DNA from 3 places in the Blautia sp. TM10-2 genome. Region 2 is predicted to be linked to each of the others. Evidence: predicted binding sites of a transcription regulator. Region 2 holds the regulator's gene; each other region holds the start of a gene.

Region 1 (4,404 bases), on a different contig from region 2:
GCGTTCTGAAAATGGAGCGGAAAAAAGAGAATAAAAATGCGCCGCTGCTCTACAACCTTGCGGAGCTGCAGAACGACTGTGCCCGCTTCTTCAAAATCAGCCCGGATGAAACGCTGAAAGTCGTCCAGGAGCTTTACGAGAAAAAGCTGGTTACCTATCCGCGTACCGACGCCCGTGTGCTTTCTTCTGCCGTTGCAAAGGAAATCAGCAAGAACCTGCGCGGCCTGCAGCAGTACAACATCTGCCGCGGTCTTGCGGATGAAATTTTACAGGGCGAGAGCTGGAAAAAGATCGGTTCCACCCGTTATACGAATGATAAACAGATCACTGACCACTACGCAATCATTCCGACCGGACAGGGCCTTGGCAATCTGCGGAATCTTTCGGAGCTTTCCGCCAAAGTATACGAAACGATTGTCCGCCGTTTTCTTAGCATCTTCTATCCATCGGCCGTCTATCAGAAGGTCGTGCTTGTGACGGAAATCGGCGGCGAACAGTTCTTTTCCAACTTCCGTGTCCTCGTGGAGGAGGGCTACTTAAAAGCAATGCACTACTCCTTCTTCCGTAAAAAGGATGAGGACGAGGACGGAAAAAAGGACGAGGAAACAACGTGCGATCCCGCATTTCTTGTCGCGCTGTCCCAGTTAAAGAAAGGCAGTGAACTGAACCTGCTCGGCCTTTCAATGAAAGAGGGCGAAACCTCCCCGCCGAAGCGCTATACTTCCGGTTCCATGATCCTTGCGATGGAGAATGCCGGACAGCTCATCGAAGATGAGGAGCTGCGTGAGCAGATCAAGGGAAGCGGCATCGGAACGAGTGCAACGCGTGCGGAGATCTTAAAAAAGCTTGTCTTTATCAAGTATCTCGCGCTGAACAAAAAGACACAGGTCATCACACCAACGCAGCTCGGTGAAATGATCTATGACGTCGTCCACCAGTCCATCCGCCCGCTTCTGAACCCGGAGCTGACAGCAAGCTGGGAAAAGGGACTCACCTATGTGGCGGAGGGATCCATTACCTCTGAGGAATATATGGGAAAACTGGAAAACTTTGTAACACGCCACACCGTGAATGTAAAGCAGATGCGGAACCAGTTCCAGTTAAAGAGCAGTTTTGATGCGTCCGCGCCGTACTATAAAAAAGCCTCTTCCACACGTTCCGGTGCCGGAAAAAGCACGTCTTCAAGAAGCTCTTCTGCAAAGTCTTCTTTGAACAGAAAAAAGACCGCACAGAACACTTGAAATGTGGTAAGATAAACAGGAACAGAAAAAAGAAAGGATGAATCACTCATGAAAGATGCAACCATTTCTGAACTTTATGATTTAACCCAGACCATTGCCGCAAAAATCTTTGAAGGCAAAACGTATCCATGGGAAGTGCTTCCGCTCATCAAGGACTTTATTCTTGAACTCGGCGAGACGCTTGATCCGGCAGAATACGAAAAACGCGGTGAAAATATCTGGATCGCAAAAGATGCCAGTATCGCACCGACCGCTTCCATCAACGGCCCATGCATCATCGGAAAAGGCGCGGAGATCCGCCAGTGTGCTTTTATCCGCGGAAATGCCATCGTCGGCGAGGGCGCTGTCGTTGGTAACTCCACCGAGCTGAAAAATGTCATTCTCTTTAATAAAGTACAGGTTCCGCACTACAATTACGTCGGTGACTCTGTTCTTGGCTACAAAGCGCACATGGGTGCCGGTTCCATTACTTCCAATGTAAAGTCCGACAAGAAGCTTGTCGTTGTCAAAAGCGCCGATGAGCAGATCGAAACCGGACTGAAAAAATTCGGTGCGATGCTCGGCGATGAAGTTGAGGTCGGCTGTAACAGCGTATTGAACCCGGGAACGGTTGTCGGAAGAAATTCCAACATTTATCCACTCTCCTGTGTTCGCGGCGTGATCCCGTCAGGTCATATTTTTAAGAATGCGAAAGAAATTGTCAAAAAATCTGATAATTAAAAAAAATCTCTTTTATCGAGAGAAAACCAAACCGATTGATTTAAAAGACCGCCGGAAATTTTATCGTTTTCCGGTGGTCTTTGCAATTTTTTATCAAAATATGCTGGACGAATGACCAATTTTGTGAGACAATAACCATAGGTCTGTGAACAGGCTGGAAACAGTCCGTTCGAAAGACAAAAGCTCAAATAAGTACATATTTGAAAGGAGTTTAACAATGACTTATTCACACGAAGTAGAAATGATGTGTCCGGTTGCCCAGGGCGTGCATCACGGTGCAGCTCCGATTCCGGAGGAAGCAAAATGGGTAAAAGCAAAAGAAATCAAAGACATTTCCGGATTCACTCACGGTATTGGCTGGTGCGCACCGCAGCAGGGTACCTGCAAGCTGACTCTGAACGTAAAAGAGGGCGTTATCCAGGAAGCTCTCGTTGAGACCATCGGATGTTCAGGAATGACTCATTCTGCAGCTATGGCATCTGAGATTCTGCCAGGACTTACCATCCTTGAGGCACTGAATACTGACCTTGTGTGTGATGCTATCAATACTGCTATGAGAGAGCTCTTCCTGCAGATCGTTTACGGAAGAAGCCAGAGTGCATTCTCCGAGGACGGACTGGTTGTAGGCGCAGGCCTGGAAGACCTTGGTAAAGGACTTCGTTCCCAGGTTGGTACCATGTACGGAACTCTTGCAAAAGGACCTCGTTACCTGGAGATGACCGACGGTTATGTAACAGGTATCGCTCTGGATGCAGATGATGAGATTATCGGTTACAAATTCATCAACTTCGGAAAGATGATGAACTTCATCAAAGCCGGCGATGATGCAAACACAGCTTTCGAAAAAGCAAGCGGACAGTACGGACGTGTTGCTGATGCTGTTAAGATCGTTGACCCGAGAAAAGAGTAATCAGATAATTTAGGAGGATAGGAAAATGGCTTTATTTGAATCATATGAAAGAAGAGAGAAACAGATTCTGGCTAAGCTTGCTGAGTACGGAATCAACTCCATCGAAGAAGCTGCAGAAGTTACAAAAGCTGCTGGCCTTGATGTATACAAAATGATCGAAGGCATTCAGCCAATCTGCTTCGAGAATGCAAAATGGGCTTACACTGTAGGCGCAGCAATCGCAATCAAAAAAGGATGCCGCAAAGCTTCTGAAGCTGCTGCAGCAATCGGTGAGGGACTTCAGTCCTTCTGTATCCCGGGTTCTGTAGCAGATCAGCGTAAAGTTGGTCTTGGCCATGGTAACCTTGGTAAAATGCTTCTGGAAGAGGACACCGAGTGCTTCGCATTCCTGGCTGGACATGAGTCCTTCGCAGCTGCTGAGGGTGCTATCGGTATCGCTGAAAAAGCAAACAAAGTACGTCAGAAACCTCTGCGTGTTATCCTGAACGGTCTTGGAAAAGACGCTGCTCAGATCATCGCTCGTATCAACGGCTTTACTTATGTAGAGACTGAGTATGACTACTACACCGGAGAACTGAAAGAAGTATTCAGAAAAGCATACTCCGATGGACCGCGTGCGAAAGTTAACTGCTACGGCGCTAACGACGTTCGCGAAGGCGTTGCTATCATGTGGAAAGAGAACGTTGACGTTTCCATCACCGGAAACTCCACCAACCCGACTCGTTTCCAGCATCCAGTTGCAGGTACCTACAAAAAAGAGCGTATCGAAGCTGGTAAAAAATACTTCTCCGTTGCTTCCGGCGGTGGTACAGGACGTACTCTTCACCCGGACAACATGGCAGCAGGTCCTGCTTCCTACGGTATGACCGATACTATGGGACGTATGCATTCTGACGCTCAGTTTGCAGGTTCTTCTTCTGTACCGGCTCACGTAGAAATGATGGGTCTGATCGGCGCAGGAAACAACCCAATGGTTGGTATGACTGTTGCTGTAGCTGTTGCTGTTGAAGAGGCAGCAAAAGCTGGCAAATTCTAAGATTAGCCAAACCTTGCGTAAATAAAATTATTTGAGCAAAAAAGAAGCGCCGCGGGAATTTTCCCGTATGGCGCTTCTTTTTTGCTGCTTTCGATATCCTGCAAAGTTGGGCGTGCAGATTGCAGGAACGATGTTTCAAACACATGCTATATTCTTTTGATCCATGCACAAAAAACGCCTCTGAACCCAAAACGTTTCAGAGGCGTTTTTTATATCATTCTAAGCATTATTTTGCAGCGATAAACTTCTTTGCAACCAGTGTCTCTGCACAAAGTACTGCTCCGCCTGCTGCGCCGCGGACCGTGTTGTGGGACAGACCTACGAATTTCCAGTCGTAGATGGAATCCTCTCTTAAACGGCCTACGTTGATTCCCATACCGTTCTCGTAGTTGACATCCAGTGTTACCTGCGGACGGTTATCTTCTGTCATGTAACGGATGAACTGTTTCGGTGCGCTTGGCAGATTCAGCTCCTGCGGAAGGCCTTTGAAGTTCTCC
Region 2 (4,404 bases):
GCCCGGAGTCCTTTTGGGAACCCGTGATTCTGATCTGCTTTGCTCAGATTGACTGCAATCCTCTGATAATCTCGGATGCTGTTACATAGGAAGCACTGCTTTTTTCTTCCGCAGCCTCTCCCGCCTTTCCATGCGCATATGCCGCCAGTGCCGCTGTTTTGGCAAGGCTGATTTTTTTCTCGTTTTTTTCACACTGACGTTTTGCTGCAAAGGCGCCTGTGATTCCCGCGAGCACATCGCCGCTTCCCGCCGTCGCAAGCGCACTGCTTCCGCTTGTGTTTATGTAATACTGCTCACGCCCTTCCTCTGCTGTCACGGTTACGGAATCCTTTCGTACACAGCAGGCCTGGTATTTTTCGGCTGCCCTTCCGGCGCTTCCTGCCGGGTCACGCTGGCATTCTGCAATGGTCATGTGCAGCAGCCGTGCAAGCTCTCCTACATGAGGCGTTAAAATTTTTTCTGCCCGGCAGCCCGAAAGAATCTCTGCATCTTCTGCAATCAGGTTCAGCGCATCTGCATCCAGAACAAGAGGAACTTCTGTGTGCTGCACCGTAAAAACGAGCAGTTCTTTTGCCGTCCGGCTTTTGGAAAGTCCCGGTCCCGCAACAACAGCGTCCGCCCAGGCGAGATCCTGCAGCAGGGCTTCTTCCGGAAGCGGCTCATCCTCCTTCCAGAAATCCGCCATTGCTTCCGGCAGGGCACAGAAAAGCGGCGTACGGTTTCTTTCCTCTGTCACAACCTTTACCATGCCGGCACCGGATGCAAGGACTGCCCTGGCACACAAAACAGCGGCTCCGCACATGGCACCGGAACCGGCAAGTACCAGCACCTTTCCGAAGGTTCCCTTATTTCCCATCGGCGTGCGGGTAAGAAACCGGTCCAGATCTTCTTTTTCCACTGAACCGTACCAGGGCGTCTCCTCTTCTCCTGCATCAAAGCCGATTCCGATATCACGGACCAGGACCTCTCCGGCATATCGTTTTCCGGGATCAAAGAGAAGCCCTGGCTTTGCACAGGCAAATGTCACCGTGGCTCTGGCTTTCACCGCCGCATCAAGGACCTCTCCGGTATCCGTGTGGATCCCCGAAGGGATGTCCACGGCAAGAACAGGAACACCGCTTGCGCAGATTGCTTCCACTGCCCTCCGGTACTCCCCTGCCAGCGGACGGGATACGCCAATTCCAAAGATGGCATCTATGATAACAGTATATTCCCGGAAATCCGGATTCTTAACCTCACGGACCCCATAATTTTCCGCAATTTTCTTCTGTGCTCTCATGCCTTCACTGTATTTTTCCGGATTTCCAAGACAGAACAGTTCCGCATCCACCCCTTTCGTCTTTAAAATCCGTGCAATTGCCGCACCGTCCCCTCCATTATTTCCGGGACCGCACACAGCAAGGACTTTTCCTGTATCCCATGTTCCATTTTGAAGCTCCTCCACGCAGGACAGCGCTGCGCGCTCCATCAGTACCAGGGACGGTACCCCCATGGTTTCGATCGTATTGCGGTCTGCCTGCTTCATCTGTGCTGCTGTAAGAATCCGTTTCATCGCTTTTCCTCCTTTTCCTGCCTTATCCGGAAAGTGAACAGAAAAAGTCTCCGGTTTCCCGAAGACTCTCCTGCTTTTGTTTTGGTTTCTTAATTGTTCTTTGGATGCTCCGCCTCATATCTGGTCAGATTGTAGGAGAGACGCATCAGACTTTCGGAAAGATGGACGTTCTCGACGATCACATCTTTCGGAAGTTTTAAGTTTAGATCGGTATGTGCAAAATTCCAGATTGCTTTTACACCGTTGTCCACGAGAATCTCTGCCATCTCTACCGCTTTTGCTTTTGGCAGTGTCAAAGCCGCAATCTCTACATGGTGTTCCTTGATAAATTCCGGAAGCTCGTCCGCCATGCGGATTTCAATTCCGCGCACGGAGATTCCTTTTAATACCGGGTTGACGTCAAAAATACCGACCGTTTTGAATCCGCTTCTTTCAAAGGCCGCATAATTAGCAAGCGCCTGTCCCAGATTTCCGGCTCCGACAAAAATCATATTGTGGACTCTGTCCAGACCTAAAATTTTTCCAATCTCGCTGTACAGATACCGCACGTTATAACCATACCCCTGCTGGCCGAAGCCGCCGAAATTATTTAAATCCTGGCGAATCTGGGAAGCTGTCACTTTCATCCGCTCGCTCAGCTCACCGGAAGAGATCCGTTCTACTCCGTCCTCCAGCAATTCGCCCAGGTAACGATAATATCTAGGAAGTCTTTTGATAACTGCCCGCGAAATTCCTTTTTCTTCCAAGATAAATTCCTCCTTATTTACACCTGCATATATTCATATTATATATGGTTGATAGAAAATTGTCAAAGATTTCTTGAAATTTTGTGTATTACTCTCTATAATAAGGATGGTGTATTATGTCAAAATACAGAAATATGTTATCTGGAGGAACCACATGATTCTTGCATGTCAGAATATCTCGAAAGCATTCGGGACAACGGAAATTATCAAAAATGCATCTTTTCATATAGAAGAACGCGAAAAAACCGCACTGGTCGGCATCAACGGTGCCGGAAAATCGACGCTGTTAAAAATCATCATCGGCGAAATGAGGGCCGATGAGGGAGAGGTCATCCTCTCCAAAGGAAAGACGATGGGCTATCTCGCCCAGCATCAGGATCTGACCGGACACCTTTCCATTTACCAGGAAGTGCTGACCGCGAAACAGAATCTGATCGATATGGAGGAACGCCTCCGTCAGATGGAAAGTGATATGAATACAAAATCCGGTGCAGAGCTGGATGAACTTCTTTCCACCTACACCCGCCTCTCCCATACCTTTGAACTGGAAAACGGATACGCGTACCGCAGTGAAGTCGTCGGTGTTTTAAAAGGTCTTGGCTTTTCCGAGAGCGATTTTGAAAAACAGGTGGACTCCCTCTCCGGCGGTCAGAAGACCCGCGTGGCACTTGGTAAACTGCTGCTCACCAAACCGGACATCATTCTGCTCGACGAGCCGACCAACCACCTCGATATGGACTCGATCTCCTGGCTCGAAACGTATCTTTTAAATTACAGCGGAGCCGTCCTGATCGTCTCCCATGACCGTTACTTTCTCGACCGCGTTGTCACAAAAGTCGTTGAAGTGGACAATAAAAAAGTAACAACTTTTGAGGGAAACTATACCGCCTACAGTCAAAAAAAAGCAATGCTCCGTGAAGCCGCTTACCATGCCTGGGTCAACCAGCAGCAGGAAATCCACCATCAGGAAGAAGTCATTGCAAAGCTGAAATCTTTCAACCGCGAGAAATCCATCAAACGCGCCGAGAGCCGTGAAAAAATGCTGGACAAAATGGATGTGCTGGAAAAGCCGACCGAAGTACGCTCCGATATGCGGATCCGTCTGGAACCGCGCATCACAAGCGGAAACGATGTGCTGACCGTCGAGCACCTCTCCAAAGCCTTCCCGGGACAGACGCTTTTCCAGGATCTGAATTTCGAAATCAAGCGCGGGGAGCGCGTCGCAATCATCGGAAACAACGGAACGGGAAAAACGACGATCTTAAAGATCTTAAACGAAGTCATCCGCCCGGATGCCGGCTCTTTTACACTTGGAAGCCGTGTACAGATCGGTTACTACGATCAGGAGCATCAGGTGCTCCACATGGAAAAGACCATTTTCCAGGAGATTTCCGACGCGTATCCGTATCTGACAAACACCGAAATCCGAAATGTGCTGGCCGCCTTCCTGTTTACAAACGACGATGTCTTCCAACCGATTCATACCTTGAGCGGCGGTGAGCGCGGACGAATTTCTCTTGCCAAGCTGATGCTCTCGAACGCCAACTTCCTGATCCTCGACGAGCCGACCAACCACCTCGATATCGTATCAAAGGAGATTCTGGAAAACGCGCTGAAGGATTACACTGGAACGGTACTGTACGTTTCCCACGACCGTTACTTTATCAATCAGACTGCAACCCGGATTCTGGAGCTGACGGGACAAACACTCGTCAACTATATCGGAAATTACGATTACTATCTGGAGAAAAAAGAAGAGCTGACCCGCATCTATGCTCCTGCTGCCGATGCCGCCGCTCCGGAAGAAACAGCGGCTCCTTCCGAAGCCTCCTCCACAAAGCTGGACTGGAAAGCGCAGAAAGAAGAACAGGCACGTCTCCGCAAGAAAGAAAACGAGCTGAAAAAGACGGAGAAACGAATTGAAGAGCTTGAGACACGCGATTCGGAAATTGATGAGGAAATGTCGAAACCGGAAGTCGCAACGAATGTGGCAGAGTGTGTGAAATTAAGCAAAGAGAAAGCAGAGATTGCCGCGGAACTCGAAGAGCTGTATGAAAAATGGGAAGAGCTTGCCGAATAGGCCTGGTTTTCCCCGGAAAATTCAAA
Region 3 (4,404 bases), on a different contig from region 2:
ACTGCATTGTGGTGCTCGGACGAAGCAGCATACAGCCGTAATATGCGCCGATTTTTCTTCCTTTTAATGGGTTTACCACTTTCTCTTTGATCTTGTCAAATCCAACGACGTCACGCAGCACTTCCAGATAATGAAGTACTTTCGTTTCGCCAAGATATGGCTCGGAAAGAGCCATGTAGTTGTTTACTTTTGTCTGAATGTCTTCTACATTCGCCATGTCATCGTTTACGCGTTTGATCACGTGATGACAGGCGGAACAGACTGTGATCAGATCCTGTCCTTTTTCTTTGGCGTCTGCTAAGGCGCGAACCGAAGAAAGTTTTGTGGCGATTTCATCGGATGCCTGTGGATACACAGCTCCGCAGCACTGCCAGTTTTCAATTTCTTCCAGTTCAAATCCCAGAACTTTTGCGCACTCTCTGGCATAATGATCCAGATCTTTTGCTTTGTTCTTCAGCGTACAGCCCGGAAAATAACTGTAGGTCATGGAATTGCTCCTTTCTTACTTGCTCCTGTTGGTTTCCATTTTTCCTGCGGTATCTTCTGTCCGGCACCGGAAAAATTTCCGGTACTCTTTTTATGTACACCCGGCGGAAAATTTCTTCAGGCGCACGTTAAGGCAGTGGGAGATACCGCTCTTTCGCACTTTCTGCCACTGCCATAAATTTTATGTTTTGAGCTTATTGCCCGCTCTTAGTGCTCGATCTGTGCGATAACTGCTTTTAATGCGTCGGCACTTGCTTTGAGTTTTTCTACTTCCTCTTTTGTCATACGCATCGGAATCTTGCCCTGTACGCCTTTCGGTCCAACGAGGGTCAGTGTGCTTAAGCATACATCCTCGATGCCGTACTCACCGTGCATCATGGAAGATACGGTTGCTACAGAATCGGAAGAAGAAAGAATGGTTGCTACCAGTTTGCATACTGCAACAGATACTGCATAGAAAGTAGCTCCTTTGTTTGCAATAACCTGTCCGCCGGAAGTTCTTACGTACTCCAGCATAGCATCTTTGTCGATCTTGGTTACGTTCCTGCCCATTTTTTCTACGGTCTCGTAGTACTCGTCCAGACTGACACCGGAAACGTAAGCGCCGCTCCACGGAATGAAGGAAGTATCGCCGTGCTCACCGAATACGTAAGCGTGGATGTTTTTCTGGGCAATGTTGAGGTGTTCAGACAGTCCGCAGCGAAGTCTCGCGGAATCCAGCATGGTACCAGAACCAAGGATCTGGTTTTCCGGAAGTCCGGAGATCTTTGTAAACACGTAGGTCATGATATCAACCGGGTTGCTTACAATGATGTAGATGGCATTCGGAGCCGCTTTTACGATTTCCGGTGTGATGGATTTTAAGATGTTTACGTTGGTCTGGGTCAGCTCAATACGGGTCTGGCCAGGCTTTCTTGCAATACCGGAAGTAATAATTACGATATCAGAGTCCTTGGCATCCTCATACTCACCTGCGATGATGGAGACCGGATCGCGGAAGCAGGTACCCTGCGCGATATCCATAACCTCTCCCTCTACTTTTTTCTTGTTAATATCGATGAGAACAATCTCAGACGCGATGTCTTCGTTCGACAGTGTATAGGCGATCGTAGATCCAACGCTTCCAGCTCCAATGATGGTAATCTTGCTGCTCATAAATACTCCTTTCTAAAATACCCCTAGTTGGTTTTTGTGATTGATAAATTTTTCACTTTCCTTATCATAGCACTATGACAAGAATTTAACAAGTGTTTTTTTCGAGCATTTTCGTGAAATCTTTTTTCTCACTGAGCCCGTACGCTTCCAGAAGGGGTGTTCTGGATATATTTCAATACAATTATACCATTTTTTGTTCTTTTTCACAAGAATTCTTTCCAAAAACTTACAGCTTTGTCCTTCATCCCGCAGAATTCGTCTTTTTCCGCATGGTTCCCGGGTTTTTGCTTTCTGTGTTTAGTTTCACACGTCTAACTTTCGTTCGTTATATTTTTAACAACTTTTCGTCATACGGGCTAGTTTCTGTCCTTCTTTTCTACATTTTGTAGGATGTATCCGCCAAATTTCCTGTCTGATTTTCATTTCTGCTGCCGCCAGACGCAAAAAAGACACGGATTTTTCTGTTCCGTGTCTTTTTTGCTCTGTTTTTTCTGTTTTTGCTTCTATTCTTCTGTTTCACGGGCCGTTGCCGCTTCGGCAAATGCATTTCCATATTCGGCAAGCGCCTCTTTTGCATAGACGGCATCTGACCGGTACGGCACATTTCCGTTTCCGACGTGCATCGTCACGTCCGCGCCTTTTCCAAGGATCAGAACAACCTCTCCCGGTACGGCGCCAAGAATCGCCTCCCGGATTGCTGCTCCGCGGTCCATGCGGATCTGGAAGGATGCACCTTCCTTTGCTATGTACCCGCCGATCTCCTCACAGATCGCCTGCGGATCTTCGTTTCCCGGATCATCCGGTACGAGGAAAATCCGGTCCGCCCGTTTTCCGGAAATCTCACCCATATCTTTTCTGCGGTTGAATGCTTTTCCGCCCGGGGTTCCGAACACAACGCTTACGCGGCTCCCCGGGTATTCGAGTGCTACGGTATCAAACATTTTTTCAAAACTCAGGCCATTGTGCGCGAAATCCACGATCGCCGTGACCTCGCCCGCGCTGCTCTCATACGTCTCCATCCTTCCCGGAACGGTGACGCCAAGGAGGCTTTCCTTGATCAGCGAAACCGGGATTCCCATCGACCAGGCAGCCGCAATGGCAGCTACGGCATTCTCCACATTGAAGGCTCCGTGCACCGGCAGGGTAAAATCTTCCGAGAAATCCGGTCCTGCCACATGGAAATAGAATTTTCCTCTGCCCGGCTTGATATCACTCACGCGGATTACAGCATTTTCTTTCGATCCAAACGTAACGACGCGCTCACATTTTGCCGCAGCTTTCAGGATTTCCCCGATATGGTCGCTGTCCAGGTTCACGCAGGCGCAGGTGCAGCGGTCGAAGATCTTTAATTTCGACTGGAAATAATCATCAAAATCCTTGTGCTCCGTCGGGCTGATGTGGTCCTTGGAGATGTTCAGGAAAATGGCGGTATCAAAATGCGTGTTTCCGACTCTCTCGTATTTGAGCGCCTGGGAGGATACTTCCATCACCATATGGGAAAGGCCTGCATCTACGGCATTGCGCATATGACGGCACAGCTCCAGGGATTCCGGCGTGGTGAGCGTTGATGCTTCTCTCGTCTTTCCGTCGTAATATTCAATCGAACTTAACAGTGCACATCCGTTTCCGCCCTGTTTTTTCAGGCAGGCATCGAGCATCGACTGCAGGTAGTAGGCTGTCGTTGTCTTTCCTTTTGTTCCGGTCAGCGCCGTGACATGCAGCGACTTTGCCGGATAATCGTAAAACGCCTCACCCAGCACAAACTGTGCTTTTCTGGCATCGTTGACGATGAGCGCCGGAATTTCTTTTCCCGCTTCGTATTTTTTTTCACTTACATAGGCAACAGCACCGCGGTTTACGGCGTCTTTTAAGTATGCCTCTTTGAATGCAGCTCCTTTGCAGAGAAACAGCGTTCCCTGATCCGCTCCGCCCGAAAAATACGTTACGAGGGTAACGGGTCTGTCCTCTCCTTCTTTTCCTTCCGGCTCTGCAAATTCCACCAGAAGGCCTTCCTGCTCCAGAAGTTTCTTATATTCTAATACCGACTGTTTCATAGGATATCTTCCTCTCTTCTATGGGATTCTTTTTCAGCTTTCCTAAAATCCAGGCTCCATTATACCAGAATTGAAACAGCTTGTCCATCTTGCGGCACGGCTTACATCATCTGCGCATTTTTCTCAAAAAGAGAACGAAGCGTTTTTGCGCAGTACAGGTACGCCGGAACGAGAAACAGATCGGCGAGAATCCATGCCACCGGGCTTGCGAAGCAGACTGCGGTGTAACCAAAATACGGAACCAGGAAAAAGGCTACCACCGAACGGCCGATCATCTCGCAGACGCCGGCAAGGATTGCAAATTTGCTGAAGCCCATGCCCTGCACGGTAAAGCGTACGACATTGACAAGGGTCAGCGGAATGTAAAATACCATGTTGATCAGCAGCATCTGACGCGCCTGGTCGAGGATGACCGTCTCAGATGCATCTACAAAGAGAAGCGAAATCTGGCGGGACCACAGAAACATGACTCCTAAAATGACCACGGAATACACGCTTCCAATAATGGAACTTGTCAAAATACCGGTGTTGACACGATCCATCTTCTTCGCACCGACGTTCTGTCCGGCATACGTCGCCATAGTGGAGCCGAGCGCGTCGAACGGGCAGCAGCAGAACATGGAAATTTTACCGGCAGCCGTAACAGATGCAACCGCAGTGGAACCAAGGCCGTTGACAGCGGTCTGCAAAATAACACTTCCGATCGCGG

What was found. The regulator Rex, encoded in region 2, represses fermentation and respiration genes when NADH is low (regulators of the CRP and FNR family bind a similar motif). The targets are predictions, from matches to a motif close to ATTGTTAANTANTTAACAAT.
Region 1: the regulator Rex is predicted to act here: its motif matches at 2,040-2,059, upstream of DXD92_RS17240 (iron-sulfur cluster assembly scaffold protein).
Region 3: the regulator Rex is predicted to act here: its motif matches at 1,715-1,734, upstream of DXD92_RS05440 (L-lactate dehydrogenase).

The regions. Positions count from the first base shown of each region.
Region 1 covers NZ_QUJZ01000020.1:49,536-53,939, forward strand. Annotated here, with positions in the region: gene DXD92_RS17230 (DNA topoisomerase) at 1-1,241, shown strand, start outside; gene DXD92_RS17235 (acyltransferase) at 1,290-1,961, shown strand; gene DXD92_RS17240 (iron-sulfur cluster assembly scaffold protein) at 2,179-2,871, shown strand; gene DXD92_RS17245 (GGGtGRT protein) at 2,897-3,907, shown strand; gene DXD92_RS19780 (DUF6783 domain-containing protein) at 3,975-4,067, shown strand; gene asd (aspartate-semialdehyde dehydrogenase) at 4,134-4,404, opposite strand, start outside.
Region 2 covers NZ_QUJZ01000011.1:11,636-16,039, reverse strand. Annotated here, with positions in the region: gene DXD92_RS12020 (bifunctional ADP-dependent NAD(P)H-hydrate dehydratase/NAD(P)H-hydrate epimerase) at 44-1,552, opposite strand; gene DXD92_RS12015 (redox-sensing transcriptional repressor Rex) at 1,642-2,298, opposite strand; gene DXD92_RS12010 (ABC-F family ATP-binding cassette domain-containing protein) at 2,453-4,378, shown strand.
Region 3 covers NZ_QUJZ01000004.1:176,539-180,942, reverse strand. Annotated here, with positions in the region: gene DXD92_RS05445 (CoB--CoM heterodisulfide reductase iron-sulfur subunit B family protein) at 1-487, opposite strand, end outside; gene DXD92_RS05440 (L-lactate dehydrogenase) at 694-1,641, opposite strand; gene DXD92_RS05435 (Mur ligase family protein) at 2,145-3,695, opposite strand; gene DXD92_RS05430 (MATE family efflux transporter) at 3,797-4,404, opposite strand, start outside.